DNA from 4 places in the Lacicoccus kunmingensis DSM 17847 genome. Region 2 is predicted to be linked to each of the others. Evidence: riboswitches for the same ligand, from Rfam matches in the RefSeq annotation. Region 2 holds a riboswitch; each other region holds the start of a gene.
The links. Region 2 has a riboswitch for S-adenosylmethionine ahead of metK (methionine adenosyltransferase). Riboswitches for the same ligand answer to the same signal wherever they lie in the genome.

Region 1: it holds a riboswitch for S-adenosylmethionine, as region 2 does, so the genes downstream of both, BO48_RS12130 (mandelate racemase/muconate lactonizing enzyme family protein) here and metK (methionine adenosyltransferase) in region 2, are expected to answer to the same signal.
Region 3: it holds a riboswitch for S-adenosylmethionine, as region 2 does, so the genes downstream of both, BO48_RS16270 (PLP-dependent aspartate aminotransferase family protein) here and metK (methionine adenosyltransferase) in region 2, are expected to answer to the same signal.
Region 4: it holds a riboswitch for S-adenosylmethionine, as region 2 does, so the genes downstream of both, BO48_RS14385 (LLM class flavin-dependent oxidoreductase) here and metK (methionine adenosyltransferase) in region 2, are expected to answer to the same signal.

Annotation. Positions count from the first base shown of each region.
Region 1 is NZ_JCANUC010000013.1:78,478-81,883, reverse strand. Features, by position in the region: gene BO48_RS12135 (tripartite tricarboxylate transporter substrate binding protein) at 1-369, opposite strand, end outside; gene BO48_RS12130 (mandelate racemase/muconate lactonizing enzyme family protein) at 417-1,538, opposite strand; SAM riboswitch class I at 1,660-1,762, opposite strand; gene BO48_RS12125 (M20 family metallopeptidase) at 1,835-2,773, shown strand; partial or broken gene BO48_RS12120 (M20 family metallo-hydrolase) at 2,825-3,406, shown strand, end outside.
Region 2 is NZ_JCANUC010000002.1:178,217-181,622, forward strand. Features, by position in the region: gene BO48_RS03400 (nuclease-related domain-containing protein) at 1-452, opposite strand, end outside; gene BO48_RS03405 (hypothetical protein) at 813-1,055, shown strand; gene metK (methionine adenosyltransferase) at 1,119-2,300, opposite strand; SAM riboswitch class I at 2,388-2,490, opposite strand; gene BO48_RS03415 (Ltp family lipoprotein) at 2,567-3,364, opposite strand.
Region 3 is NZ_JCANUC010000036.1:94-3,499, reverse strand. Features, by position in the region: gene BO48_RS16275 (aliphatic sulfonate ABC transporter substrate-binding protein) at 1-648, opposite strand, end outside; gene BO48_RS16270 (PLP-dependent aspartate aminotransferase family protein) at 664-2,460, opposite strand; SAM riboswitch class I at 2,531-2,641, opposite strand; gene BO48_RS16265 (hypothetical protein) at 2,871-3,032, shown strand; partial or broken gene BO48_RS16260 (IS3 family transposase) at 3,104-3,406, opposite strand, start outside.
Region 4 is NZ_JCANUC010000021.1:1,563-4,968, forward strand. Features, by position in the region: gene rimI (ribosomal protein S18-alanine N-acetyltransferase) at 1-98, shown strand, start outside; gene tsaD (tRNA (adenosine(37)-N6)-threonylcarbamoyltransferase complex transferase subunit TsaD) at 91-1,113, shown strand; SAM riboswitch class I at 1,249-1,357, shown strand; gene BO48_RS14385 (LLM class flavin-dependent oxidoreductase) at 1,460-2,842, shown strand; gene BO48_RS14390 (GNAT family N-acetyltransferase) at 2,864-3,406, opposite strand, start outside.

The DNA.
Region 1 (3,406 bases), on a different contig from region 2:
TGAATCCGTTGCGACGTTGACGAGTATATCCGGCGTCGCCACCCAGATTGTATAGCCGTCCGACGGCTGGTTCTGGACATATTCCTCCGCAATCGCACCACGTGAACCCGGCTGGTTGACGACGTTGACGTTTTCGCCGAGTTTTTCACTCATCTTCTGGCCGACGAGGCGTGCGAAGTTATCCGTTCCGCCGCCTTCGCCGTATCCGACCACAAGTTCAATCGTGCGTTCCGGGTAGTTGGAAGCTTCGCTGCTGCCCGCCTCGCTGTCTTCATTTGATGTGTCTGCCCCGGAGCCGTTGCCGCAGGCCTGCAGGAACACGACGGATAAAAATAAGATTGCCGCAAATAATATATGGTTTCTTTTCATTTTCCTCTTCCTTTTCATTATCCCCGGTGGGGTATTTTTGTCGGTTTTTATTCGTCCAGTAAAGTCTCTTCCGCCACTGCTTCGTTCAGCTCCATGCCGAGCCCGGTGACATCCGGTGCCTCGAAGTATATGCCGTCCTCTTTTCTGACTTCTTTCAGGGCAGGGCCGTCGAACAGCCTGTTCTGGAAGAAGCCGCGGTCCGGCGTGAAGTATTCTATCCACTGTACATTCGGCAGGCCGACGGCCATATGGATATGGACCTGCTGCAGGTTCCACGGGGCGACGGGTATATTGTGCATCGTCGCGAAATTATATATTTTCATCCAGTCTGTTATGCCGCCGGTCGTCGCAGCATCGGGTTGTGCGATGTCGAGGGCGTTCTGTTCGATCAAGTGCCGGAACTCATTCAATCCTTCATGCTGCTCCCCGCCTGCAATGTATGTGCTGCCTGCAAACTGTTTGACACGCGCATAGCCGGCAGTGTCTTCATAAGGAACCGGTTCCTCCAGCCAGTACAAATTATGTTTTTCCCATTTCTTCAACTGCTGTATGGCTGTTTCCGCGTCCCATGATCCATTGACATCGACCATCAACCTGATATCCGGTCCGATTGCTTCTCGGACTAAACGGACACGTTCGTCTGCCTCTTCAAGTGATACGGCAGTGGTGCCGCAGCGTATCTTGAGTGCGGTGTGTCCCTGTTCCACGTATTCCAAAGCCTTTGCCGCCAGTTCGTCAGGCGGCAGCTGGTGGGCAACGTTCGCATATGTCTTCACATGCTGTTTGTGTCCACCAAGAAAATCTGAAACAGGTACATTAAAAGCCTTTCCTTTAATATCCCAGAGCGCGATGTCGATCGCACCGATGCATTTCCGGAATATTCCCTTTCCTCCGAGCTTCCATGTGGCGCTGTACATGCTTTCCCATATCTGCTCTGTATGTAACGGGTTTTGTCCGAGGATGACATTCCTTAAGTTGCGCTTCAGCAGAGTGGCGATGACATCACCGATATGCCCGTGGGAGAAGACGGGCAGTGAAAGAAACCCTGTGCCGCTTATGCCGGCATCCGTCTGCACCTCGACCGTGATGACTTCATAGCCGTCAGCGTGCTTCATGTCCGGGCGCTGATTATCCCAGTACCTCTTCACAACTACGTCTGAAATTTTCATATTTACCATTCCTTCCTATTAATTAGCATATACATGAAGAAGATTTATACCCGTATCATAAAGAAATAAAAAGACCTCTTCTAAATTTGTAGAAGAGGCCGAATCTGACTGGTTGATGCTCTTCTTATCTTTGAAGCCTGCGGCTTGCTGGAATTGGCACAGTACTGGAACAGTCTGTTGCCGAGGTTTCAAAGGGCCAGTCCCTCCATCTCTCTGGATAAGTTTTATAAATATTCTATTAATTGATAATTTGATAATTAATCCTAACCTGAATAGTCGGATTTGTCAATTTAATTTTGAAATGTATACGTTTTCTGATAATTTTAAGTGATTTAGATAGAAATAAAAGATTTCTGGATGCTTTAAAAGACATGGAATGGGATCATAATCCTTTTGGAGCTGAAGAGATAGACGGCAAAATATACGGACGTGGTTCCTGCGATATGAAAAGTGGCCTTATGGCATTTGTACTCGCAATGGTTTCTTTGAAAGAAGACAATGTTCCATTGAAAGGAAGCATTAAACTTTTGGCGACAATAGGGGAAGAAACCGGTGCAATCGGCGCCGGACAGCTTACAGAAGAAGGTTATGCTGATGATCTGGATGCATTGATTGTCGGAGAACCAACAAACAATGAAATTGTCACCTCGCATAAAGGAGCCTTATGGATTGAAATCACTACTTATGGAAAAACAGCGCATGGCTCCTCCCCACATCTTGGGATTAATGCCGTGGAGCATATGAATGAGATTATCAATCAGATTCAGAGCGATAATTTCAAATTGCCTTATGAGCATGATGAATTGTTAAAGGAACCCACTTTCAGTATCAATGCAATTGAGGGCGGGTCAAGCATGAATGTCATACCGGATTACTGCCGATTGAAATTGGATATCAGAACGCTGCCTTCTCAAAATCATCAGGAAATTTTGGATAATGTGCATAAAATGGTGGAACTGAGCAAAAGCAGATACCCGAATATGGAGGCGGAAGTCAAAGTCGTCGCTGATCTTGAGCCGGTTAAGACAAACATTGATGATCCTTTCGTGGATTTGACTCTGAAAGCTTCTGAAAGCGTCTCGGGACCAAGAGAAGAACCTAAAGGCTTTACCGGCATCACAGACGCCTGCGCATTTAAGGAAGCAGAAAAGGATTTCCCGATTATTGTGATGGGTCCCGGCGATATCACTCTTGCTCACCAGCCAAATGAGTATGTGGAAATAGAAGAATATTAAAACAGCATTAAAACTTATAAAGAAGTTGCAAAGAGATTTTTAAAGGAGTAAATGACTGATAAGGATTTTTCAATCAATAAAGAACGGTTACAAAGCAATATGGAAGAGCTGTCTGGAATCGGTAAGTTTGGAGAAACCGGCGTGAACAGATTGGCTCTTTCAAAAGAATATAAAGAAGGTATAGAGTTGGTGAGACAGTGGATGGATGAAGCGGGTCTCAAAACCAGAGTCGATAATTTTGGAAACCTGGTCGGCAGAGTTAACGGGAAAACCCTGACGCACCATTGTTGATGCTGGGGTCCCATATCGATTCCCAGCCGACAGGTGGCAGGTTCGACGGACCAATCGGTGTGCTGGGCGGTCTGGAATTCGTACAGACGATGCAGGAGAACAATATAGTGCCTGTACAACCTATTGAAATAATGGCGTTCTGTGATGAAGAAGGCTTCCGGTTCAATAAAGGATTGTTCGGTTCAAGAGGAATCTCTGGACAGTTGGATGAAGATGAACTTGAACGTACAGACGCTGCTGGAGTTACAAGAAGGCAAGCGTTAATAGAGTTTGGTGCCAATCCTGATGAACTGGCTGCATCCGAATACCCTGAAGGTTCTATTGAATCATATATAGAAATGC
Region 2 (3,406 bases):
GTTCGTGTCAGTACTAAATGATCAATTTTTCTGGTATTTGTAAAGTTACGGCTTGGAAGATATACATTCGACAATATCAACATATCAGAATCACGAATTTTTCCTTCATCGACAAGCTTTTCCTTGAGTTGAATCAAAGCCAGATCTGTTAAATACTCTCCCTTATCGACAGTGAACTGATGTAAGCTGGAAAGCTTATTGTTCAGTAGATTAGTATCATTATGATATTTTTCATTGAGAGACGAAACTTCCTTCTTATGAGTGAGATGTTCCTCTTCCCGTTCATTCTCATATTTATCAATCAGGCTTTGTTTCTCTTCATTATATGAGTTTTCAACTTTTTTGACATCATTACGATGTCTAAAATAATACACTAGAAATACAATAACCAGAATTAATAATACAGCTGCTACAGCTATAAAAATCGGATTTGTAAAAATATCTGTGTTCATACGCATATCTCCTATTCCGTTTGTATTTTCGATATCTTTCTCCTTTAATATTATAACAAGACTGTGAAAAGTTATCGATGAAAAAGAAAAATTAATTTCAGCAAAATTTTCCCTTTAAGTATTTATAATCAACGGCAAAGCACAACCCCCTGACTAGACAGCATCCCATCCTTATCGAGTAAATATTTACACTTTTTTATTTCTTATATTTATGCCTTATCGTTTAAAATTTTTAAGTATATATGTTTTAATGACACACATATGGGTAAGGTAAGTGTAACTTGCTAGATAGATATAAAGCGTTAGCAGGTGTTACCCATTAATATTATATTAGGAAATTAAATTTAGGAGGCTTTTACTATGGAACTGAAAAAATATCTATTAGCAGGCGGCCTTGCATCCGTAATGGTACTTGGTGCATGCGGCGGCGAAACAGAAGAAGATCCAGCAGCAGAAGATCCGGCAATGGAAGAAGGCGCTGAAGATCCAGCAATGGAAGATCCAGCTGCTGACGAAGAAGAAGAGGAAGAAGAAGAGGATCCAGCAATGGAAGAGGATCCAGCAGATGATGAAGAAGAAGAGGAAGACGACGCAGGAGCGTAACTTTCAACCCCAATTTAATAACAAAACCCGGAGCAATTGCTCCGGGTTTATTTTTGTCTGATTTTATCGATTTAAAAATGTTTTAATCTGATCCACCTTATCCAATGCTTCCCAAGGCAGGTTGATATCTTCACGTCCAAAGTGTCCGTAGCTTGCTGTGTCTTTATAAATCGGACGCTTTAAATCCAGCATTTTGATAATACCGTCCGGAGACAGGTCGAATAATTCTCTGATGGCCTCTACTACCTTGTGTTCTTCAACTTCTGATGTTCCGAATGTGTCCACAGAAATTGAAACGGGCTGGCTGACACCGATCGCATAGGCGAGCTGAATTTCACATTTATCCGAAATGCCGCTTGCAACGATGTTTTTTGCGATATATCTCGCAGCATATGCAGCGGAACGGTCCACTTTAGTCGGATCTTTACCGCTGAATGCACCGCCACCGTGTCTTGCATAGCCGCCGTAAGTATCAACTATGATTTTTCTGCCTGTCAAACCTGCATCACCCTGAGGTCCGCCAATGACAAAACGCCCCGTCGGGTTAATGAAGTATCTCGTCTCCGCATCCAGCAGTTCTGCCGGTACAACCGCTTCAATCACATGTTCAAGCAGATCATCGTAAATCTGTTGTGTAGAGACGTCTTCGCTGTGCTGGGTGGAAACGACTATAGTATCCACCCTCTTCACTTTATTATTCTCATCATATTCAACAGTGACCTGTGTTTTACCGTCAGGTCTCAAATAATTCAACGTATCATTTTTTCTGACTTCCGAAAGACGGCGTGACAGTTTATGCGCAAGTGATATCGGCAGAGGCATTAATTCAGGTGTTTCGTTGGAAGCAAAACCGAACATCAATCCCTGGTCCCCTGCACCTGTTGTAATTTCATCTGTTGTTCTCGTCTCTATAGCATTATCCACCCCGACTGCAATATCTTCAGATTGTTCATCTATTCCGGTCAAGACGGACATTGTTTTATAATCATAACCGTATTTTGCATCGATGTAGCCGATGCCTTTAACCGTTTCTCTGACAATTTTAGGGATGTCTACATAAGTTTCTGTGCTGATTTCACCGACAATCATTGCAAGTCCTGTATTCACTACAGTTTCACAGGCAACGCGTGCATCTTCATCCTGTTTGATGATTTCATCCAGGATGGCGTCTGAAATCTGGTCTGCGATTTTATCTGGATGTCCTTCTGTCACCGACTCTGATGTAAATAAATTCTTCTCACTCATTCTTTATATATCTCCTTTAAGTTATTTGCTATCTCTTAAAACAAAATAAAGCCTTCTCTCTGACATAGAGAAAAGGCTTCGCTCTTCCCCTTATCGCTCAGAATAATCTGCATTCTTTAGCACCTTTCTTTAATAAAAGAGGTTGCTGGGCTTCGACGGGTTTGGTCCCTCCACCAACTCAAGATAAGAGATAACTTAAATTTAAATATACTAGACTCCCGGTGACAATTCAAGATGTTAATGACTGAGTTTCAGCCTTTTCCCTCTTAATCCAGATTATCGACCGCATACTGTGCTTCTTCAGCTGTAAATTGCTCACCATATTCGGACACCAGCTGATCATAAACCGCGGCGTTCGACATACTCATCATATCTCGGTAGGTCTCTGCAGATTCAAGTGCATTGGCCTTCCAATCCCACTCTATATTATCCACTGCATATTGCGCCGCTTCAGGCGGGAAGTTTTCTCCATACTCGGAAACAAGCTGGTCGTAGATTCCTGCTTTAGACATCGACATGATTTCTGCATATGTGTAGGCACTATCCAGTGCCAGCTCCCACTCTCTCGGGATGTCCCCATTGTCAGCAGTATCCGCCTCTGCTTCATTAACATCCTCTTTTGCAGTACCTTCTTCCTCATCAATATTTTCTTCAGCGGTATCTGCTTCCGCTGTCTGTTCTTCAGATTCCGTTTCAATGGAGGACAGTTCTTTCTCCATGTCTGAAACCTGATTGTTCAAATCTTCATTCTCATTTTTGACCTCATTGTTTTCCTCTTCCAGCGTTTCAATTTCAGATTGCAAGGCCTCATTTTCTTCCTTCATACTTTCTATTTCCAGTTCGAGTTCCTCTGCAACATCTCCATTGCTTTTTTGTGACTCTAATGCCCCATTTTCTTCCTTTAAATAATTAACTTCTTCTTCCAGTTGCTCTTTATCGGATTCAAGCTGTGAAACTTGTTCCGATAATTCATCTGATGACACAGCATCAGATTCCTCTTCTCCGCCGCACGCACCGACAACCAGCACTAAAGTAAAAATAACAGCAACCAATAGTCTCTTCATTATACTTACTCCCCTTCTATATATTTACATATGATTATATAT
Region 3 (3,406 bases), on a different contig from region 2:
AGGATTTCTGTAAAATAATTCAGCACCTGAATCGACTTCAAGACGCGCCATATGAGGATCGAGTCCTGCCCACGCATCCACACCGCCATTATTCAGTGTTGTCGCACCATCATTGTGCTGTACATTCACAATCTCCACTTCGTCCTGTGATACACCTTCATTCGCCAAAGCCCTCAGTAAAAATATGTAGGGGTCGGTGCCGAGCGTTGCCGCCACCTTTTTCCCTTTCAAATCTTCCACCGACTCAATATCAGAATCGGCGCTTTTGACGAGTGCCGTCCATTCAGGCTGGGAATAAATATAGACATTCTTGATCGGTGCCCCATTCGCCTTGGACATCAATGCAGCTGCGCCAGCTGAAGAGCCGAAGTCCACACTGTTGCTGTTCAGGAATTCGAGTGCTTTGTTACTCCCCTGGCTGAGCGTCCAGGAAACATCGATGCCTTCTGCCTCAAATTCTTCTTCCGCCCATCCGAACTCTTTCAGAACCAGGCTGGTCGGTGAATAATAAGCGTAATCCAGACGGATTTCCTCCGGTTTTTCTTGTGAATCCGAAGAATCCGCCGTGCCGGAGGAACATCCTGCCATCACAACAAGCAGCGCCATTACCATCAATAACCCGAGTTTTTCATTCAATGCTTTTTTCATTTCTGTTCCTCCTTCTTAAATTTCACATGCATAAGTTGAGATTGTACCGCGCAGACGCTGTGCTTCTTTGTATGTGCAGCGGTTGTGCACTACCTGCAGCCCGCCGTCTTTTGCGATATCCGCCGCTTTCGGTGAAATGACACCTTCCTGCAGCCAGAAGACTTTCGGGTTCACTTCAAGTGCCTCTTCCGCAATTGCGATCGCGGCTTCAGGACTTCTGAATACCTGCACAACATCAATCTGTTCAGGCACGCTTTTCAAGTCCGGATATGCCTTTTCACCGAGTATTTCCGTCTCTCTCGGGTTGACCGGAATGATCTTATAGCCGAGTCTCTGCATCTTTCTTGCCAGACGGTAGCTCGGTCTCGCTTCCTTGCCGCTCAGCCCGACGACCGCAAGTGTTTTCTGACGTGTTTTTTCCTGACCGTCTTCAGTCACTTTTTCCGTCGGTGAATTCAATATCCATTTGATGACACCTTCATCGTTGATGACGATCTCTTCTGCCTCACCCGTATCGATACCTGTCGCTTTCAACAATGCCTGGTTCAGGTCATTTTGAATATCCCTGACAGACTCGATGCCGACAGACAGACGGACAAGCTCTTCGTATACGCCTGTTTCCTCCAGCTGTTCTTTTGTCAGCTGCTGGTGCGTCGTTGAAGCCGGATGGATGATCAGTGATTTCGCATCCCCGACGTTCGCCACATGCGACCACAGTGCAACATTGTCTATCAGTTTCTTACCTGCTGATTTTCCGCCTTTAATGCCGAAAGTGATGATTGAACCGAAGCCGTTTTTAAATGTCCGTTTCGCGATTTCATGTGACGGATGACTTTTAAGGCCCGGGTACGTCACCCAATCGACTGCCGGGTGTTCAGATAAAAATGCAGCCAGTTTTTCAGCATTTTCATTATGTCTCTCTACTCGTACATGCAGTGTTTCAAGTCCCTGAATCAGATGGAATGCATTCGTCGGGCTGAGCGATGCCCCGAAGTCACGGAGCAGCTGGACACGGATCTTTGTGCTGAATGCAAGCGTCCCGAAATCTGAAGCATAACGGATGCCGTTGTAGCTTGAGTCCGGCTCTGTAAACTCAGGAAACTTCTCCAGATTCCAGTTGAAACGTCCGCCGTCCACAACAACACCGCCGATCGATGTCCCGTGGCCGCCGATCCATTTCGTCGCGGAATGCACCACAACGTCCGCACCCAAAGTGATCGGTTTGCATGTATGCGGTGTGGCAAAAGTGTTATCGACAATCAGAGGGACATCCGCTTCGTGGGCGATGGCAGCGACCGCTTCAATATCCAGTACCTGAAGTCCCGGATTGCCGATCGTTTCTCCGAATACCGCTTTTGTCTTATCCGTAATGGCATTTTTAAAGTTCTCGGGATCCGTCGGGTCAACGAACTTCACATTGATGCCGTATCTCGGCAACGTCACCGCAAATAAGTTATATGTACCGCCGTAAAGATTCGAACCGGCGACAATCTCATCCCCTGCACTTGCCAGATTCAGAATGGACAGTGTAATCGCAGACATCCCGGATGAAGTCGCAACAGCTGCCACGCCTTCTTCGAGCAGTGCCATACGCTTTTCAAACACTTCCACAGTCGGGTTGCCGATACGCGAGTAAATGTTTCCAGGCTCATCGAGTGAAAATAAGCTTTCCGCATGATCTGTATCGTGGAATACGTACGACGTTGTCTGATAGATCGGTACAGCCCTTGAACCCGTCGTCGGGTCCGGCGCCTGACCGCCGTGCAGTGATAAAGTTTCCAGATCATAAGTTGAATTGTGTTCGTTTGACATATCCATTCCTCCAAATTATATGTATTAAAAAAAGCTCTCCTCTTTAAGTATAAGAAGAGAGCTTTTACTCCTCTTATCTTCCAGGAACATCGTCCTGCTGGAATTAGCACCTTTTCAGACAAATATGCCTGATGGTTGCCGGGCGTCAAAGGGCCAGTCCCTCTGCCTCTCTTGATAAGTTGAAATATATTTCTTTAATGCATACTACAATACTATGATTAAAACGGTTTGTCAAAGCATTTTTTAAATATTTAGTTTTGAGAGAGAATTTAGATAACTTTCAGTGGCGTCTTTTCGTATTAGAATGCCTTTTTGGATGACACCCCCTGTATTCTGAAGATGTTGAATTTTAGGAATTTTTGTGTTACTTTACAAGGATAAGGTACTATATTTCGAAAGGAGATTTCCTGATGAAAAAGAAAGTTTTGTTAAGTTCACTTTTTGTCGCAGGTGCGTTAACGGTTACGGGGATGAGCGATACTGCACAGGCCAACGAAGAGGAAGACGGTGCCAAAACTTTATGGGGGGAAATACTGCCTGCTGGACTTCTGTCAAGATTTCGGACACATTAAATCAAGACGATGCGATTTTTGCTACTGATTTTTCCTTGATATATTCAAAATTCAAATGTTCGCTAACTTCATTATCGGGCATATTTCTTCTCGAAAGCGATTGGTGACAGATAATCGAGATAGGCATGGATTCTTTCGTAATTGTAGAAACTGATAATATATTCGAGTATGCTCCGGCTGGCTGCTTCGCGTGTCTGATAGCGCGCAGGATGAATCAGTTCTTTCTTGATAATGCTGTGAAACGACTCGATACAGGCGTTGTCATAACAGTTGCCTTTACGACTCATGCTTGTCGTGATCTCATTTTCACGCAGTAATGCCTGATAATCCAAGGCAGCATACTGGCTGCCCCGGTCTGAATGATGAATCAAGCC
Region 4 (3,406 bases), on a different contig from region 2:
TGTATGAAAAAGAAGGGTTTTCCTATGGAGGAATACGTAAAGATTATTATGGACCCGGAGAGGATGCACATGTGATGTGGGTGAAGTTGGATGAATAAAGACATTACAATATTAAGTATAGAAACGAGTTGTGACGAGACAGCATGCAGTGTCGTGAGAAATGGACATGAACTGCTGTCGAATATTGTGGTCAGCCAGATTGACAGCCATAAAAGGTTTGGCGGTGTTGTGCCTGAAGTGGCTTCCAGACACCATGTTGAGTCCATTACAACGGTCATAGAAGAGGCTTTGGATCAGGCGGGCTTAACACCTGAAGAACTGGACGCTGTCGCTGTAACGGAAGGACCTGGATTAATCGGGGCACTTTTAGTCGGTATCAATGCTGCAAAAGCTTTCAGTTTCGCACATGACCTCCCGCTGATTCCAGTGCATCACATCGCGGGCCATATTTATGCGAATCAGCTGGAGGAAGAGTTGACATTCCCTCTGATGGCTCTGATTGTTTCAGGCGGCCATACAGAGCTGATCTACATGAGAGATCACCTGAGCTTTGAAGTAATCGGTGAAACACGTGATGATGCTGTCGGAGAAGCTTACGACAAGGTGGCACGGGTCATCGGTCTGCCTTATCCGGGGGGGCCACATATAGACCGACTGAGCAAAGAAGGCCAGGATACATTTAACTTCCCAAGAGCATACCTGGAAGCAGGCAGTTATGACTTCAGTTTCAGCGGATTAAAATCTGCAGTAATCAATTCTCTCCACAACCATAAGCAGAAAGGCCTGGAAGTGAACGAGAAAGACGTTCCAGCTTCATTCCAGCACAGTGTGGTGGATGTATTGACAAATAAAACCATGCAAGCTGTTGAAGAGTACAAAGTAAAAGAATTGATCATCGCAGGGGGCGTTGCTGCAAACAGCGGACTCAGAGCAAGATTTGAACAGCTGACCAGAATGCAGGGTATCAATCTGCACATCCCTGAACTGAAGTTCTGTACTGATAATGCTGCAATGATCGGTGCTGCCGCTTATCAGTTATATTTAAAAGAGCATTTTACAGGGCTTGATCTGAACGGACGGAATTTTATCGATATAGAAGAGTATGCCAAATAATATATTATCCCAGTCTACACTGTAGACTGGTTTTTTTAATCTCATTCTTCAGAAATAATCCACTTTTCTAAAAATTATGTTTGACATCGTATTCATACCCTGATAGTATGATATTTAACTTAAAACAGAATAAAGTCCTTATCTAGAGCAGGGGAGGAAATTGGTCCCATGATCCTGCGGCAACCTCACTTTTTAAGAGTGGATGGTGCCCATTCCAACAAGCAATGTGCTTGAAAGATGAGGAGGAGCGTTTATCATAAAAGCCTCTTCCTCAGGAAGAGGCTTTTTCTATTCCTACTGTCTAAGTAAGAATTAAGTGGATTAATGCTAAAGGGAGAGATTAATTATGAAAAAACAAATTCGTCTGAACGGTTTCACTCAAAATACTGTAGCACCGCATTCACCAGGATTATGGCGCCATCCGGAAGACCAGGGCAGTCGTCATGCTGATCTCGATTACTGGACTGATCTTGCCAGGCTATTGGAAAAAGGAAAATTTGATGCTGTCTTTTTAGCGGATGTACTCGGAGTATATGATGTTTACGGAAACAGCCCTGATGCTGCAATTAAAAATGCTGTGCAGGTGCCATTGCATAATCCATTGCTTCAAATTTCAGCAATGGCTGCTGTTACCAAGCATATCGGTTTTGCACCGACTTACTCTGCGACTTACACAGAACCTTACAAACTGGCCCGTGAATTTTCTACGTTGGACCATCTGACCAAAGGACGTGTGGCATGGAATATTGTTACATCGTATTTGAACAGTGAGGCAGTCAATTTAGGAATGGAAGGTCAGATCAAACATGATACAAGATATGACCGTGCAGATGAGTATATGGATGTCGTCTATAAATTATGGGAGCACAGCTGGGAAGAAGACGCAGTAGAAGCGAATAAAGAGACTGGTGTTTATTCGAATCCTGATAAAGTCCATCCAATAAGACATGAAGGTGAATTCTTCAATGTTCCGGGTGTACATCTGGTGGAGCCATCACCACAACGTACCCCTGTATTGTTCCAGGCAGGTGCTTCCGAGAAAGGCAAAGCTTTCGCTGCGAAACACGCTGAAGCGCTGTTTACGACACTGGCGAGTGACCTGGATGAATTGAAGGCATTTACATCAGATATAAGGAGCCGTGCAGTGGAAAACGGCAGAAATGCAGAAGATATAAAAATTTTTCCTGGAATCGTACCGATTGTCGGACGTACGGAAGAAGAAGCCCAGGAAAAGTATGAAGAACTTTTATCATATGTCAGTTATGAAGGGACAGCAGCAATGCTTTCAGGGCACACGGGTGTAGATTTCTCCCAATATGAACCCGATCAATATGTGGAAGATGCAGATACGGAAGCATCGCACGGTTTCCTCAAAAAATACTCGGCAAGTACGACCAGAAAATGGACAGTGAGAGAAGCAGTGCTCCATCACGGCCTCGGTATCGGGGCAAGCAAGGTGATCGGTACACCTGAACAGATTGCAGATGAACTGGAAGCAATGGCGAACATCGGCGATGCCGACGGCTTTAATATCATTCAGGCAGCAAGCCCTGCAACTTTCGAAGACTTCATAGAACATGTGATTCCGGTACTTCAGGAACGCGGCAGCTACAGAACAGAATATGAGGCGTCAACTTTACGTGAAAACCTGTTTGGCAAAGATAAGGTAAGAATTCCAGAAAATCATCAGGCGAAGAAAGTTGAAATAGCCAAAAAAGTGAATGTTTAAATAAACAACAGCCCTGAAAATTTATTCAGGGCTGTTTCTTTGGTATTCTGATTTTAATATGGAGTAGTAGACATCATTAAAATACTCTCCCTGCTTCCACTTATGTACATGTCTGAGTACACCTTCCTTTTGCATGCCAAGCCGCTCCAAAACTTTTCCTGATGCGGTGTTCCGTTCATCGTACATGGCCGCAATACAGTCGAGTCCGAGAACCTCGAACCCTAATTTTAGTATGGCTGCTCCGGCTTCGGTCATATAACCTCTGCCGTGATATTTTTTATTTAAAGTATAGCCGATGATGGCTCTTGAATCTTCAGTTTTTCTTCTCAGTTCAATCGTTCCTATCATCTTCCCGGAGGACTTCAATTCAATGCCATATTTCCCAAGCGATTGTTCTATAAAATAGTTCACTATCGCTTCTTCAGTGTCGGACGGTGACGCATGACGATCGAAAACATAATAGGTGGTTTCTTCATCAGAAGCATACTCATACATATCTGCAGTATCCTTTAACGTCACTGGTCTTAAAATCAACCGCTCGGTTTCCAGCCGGCTATGCTTTGC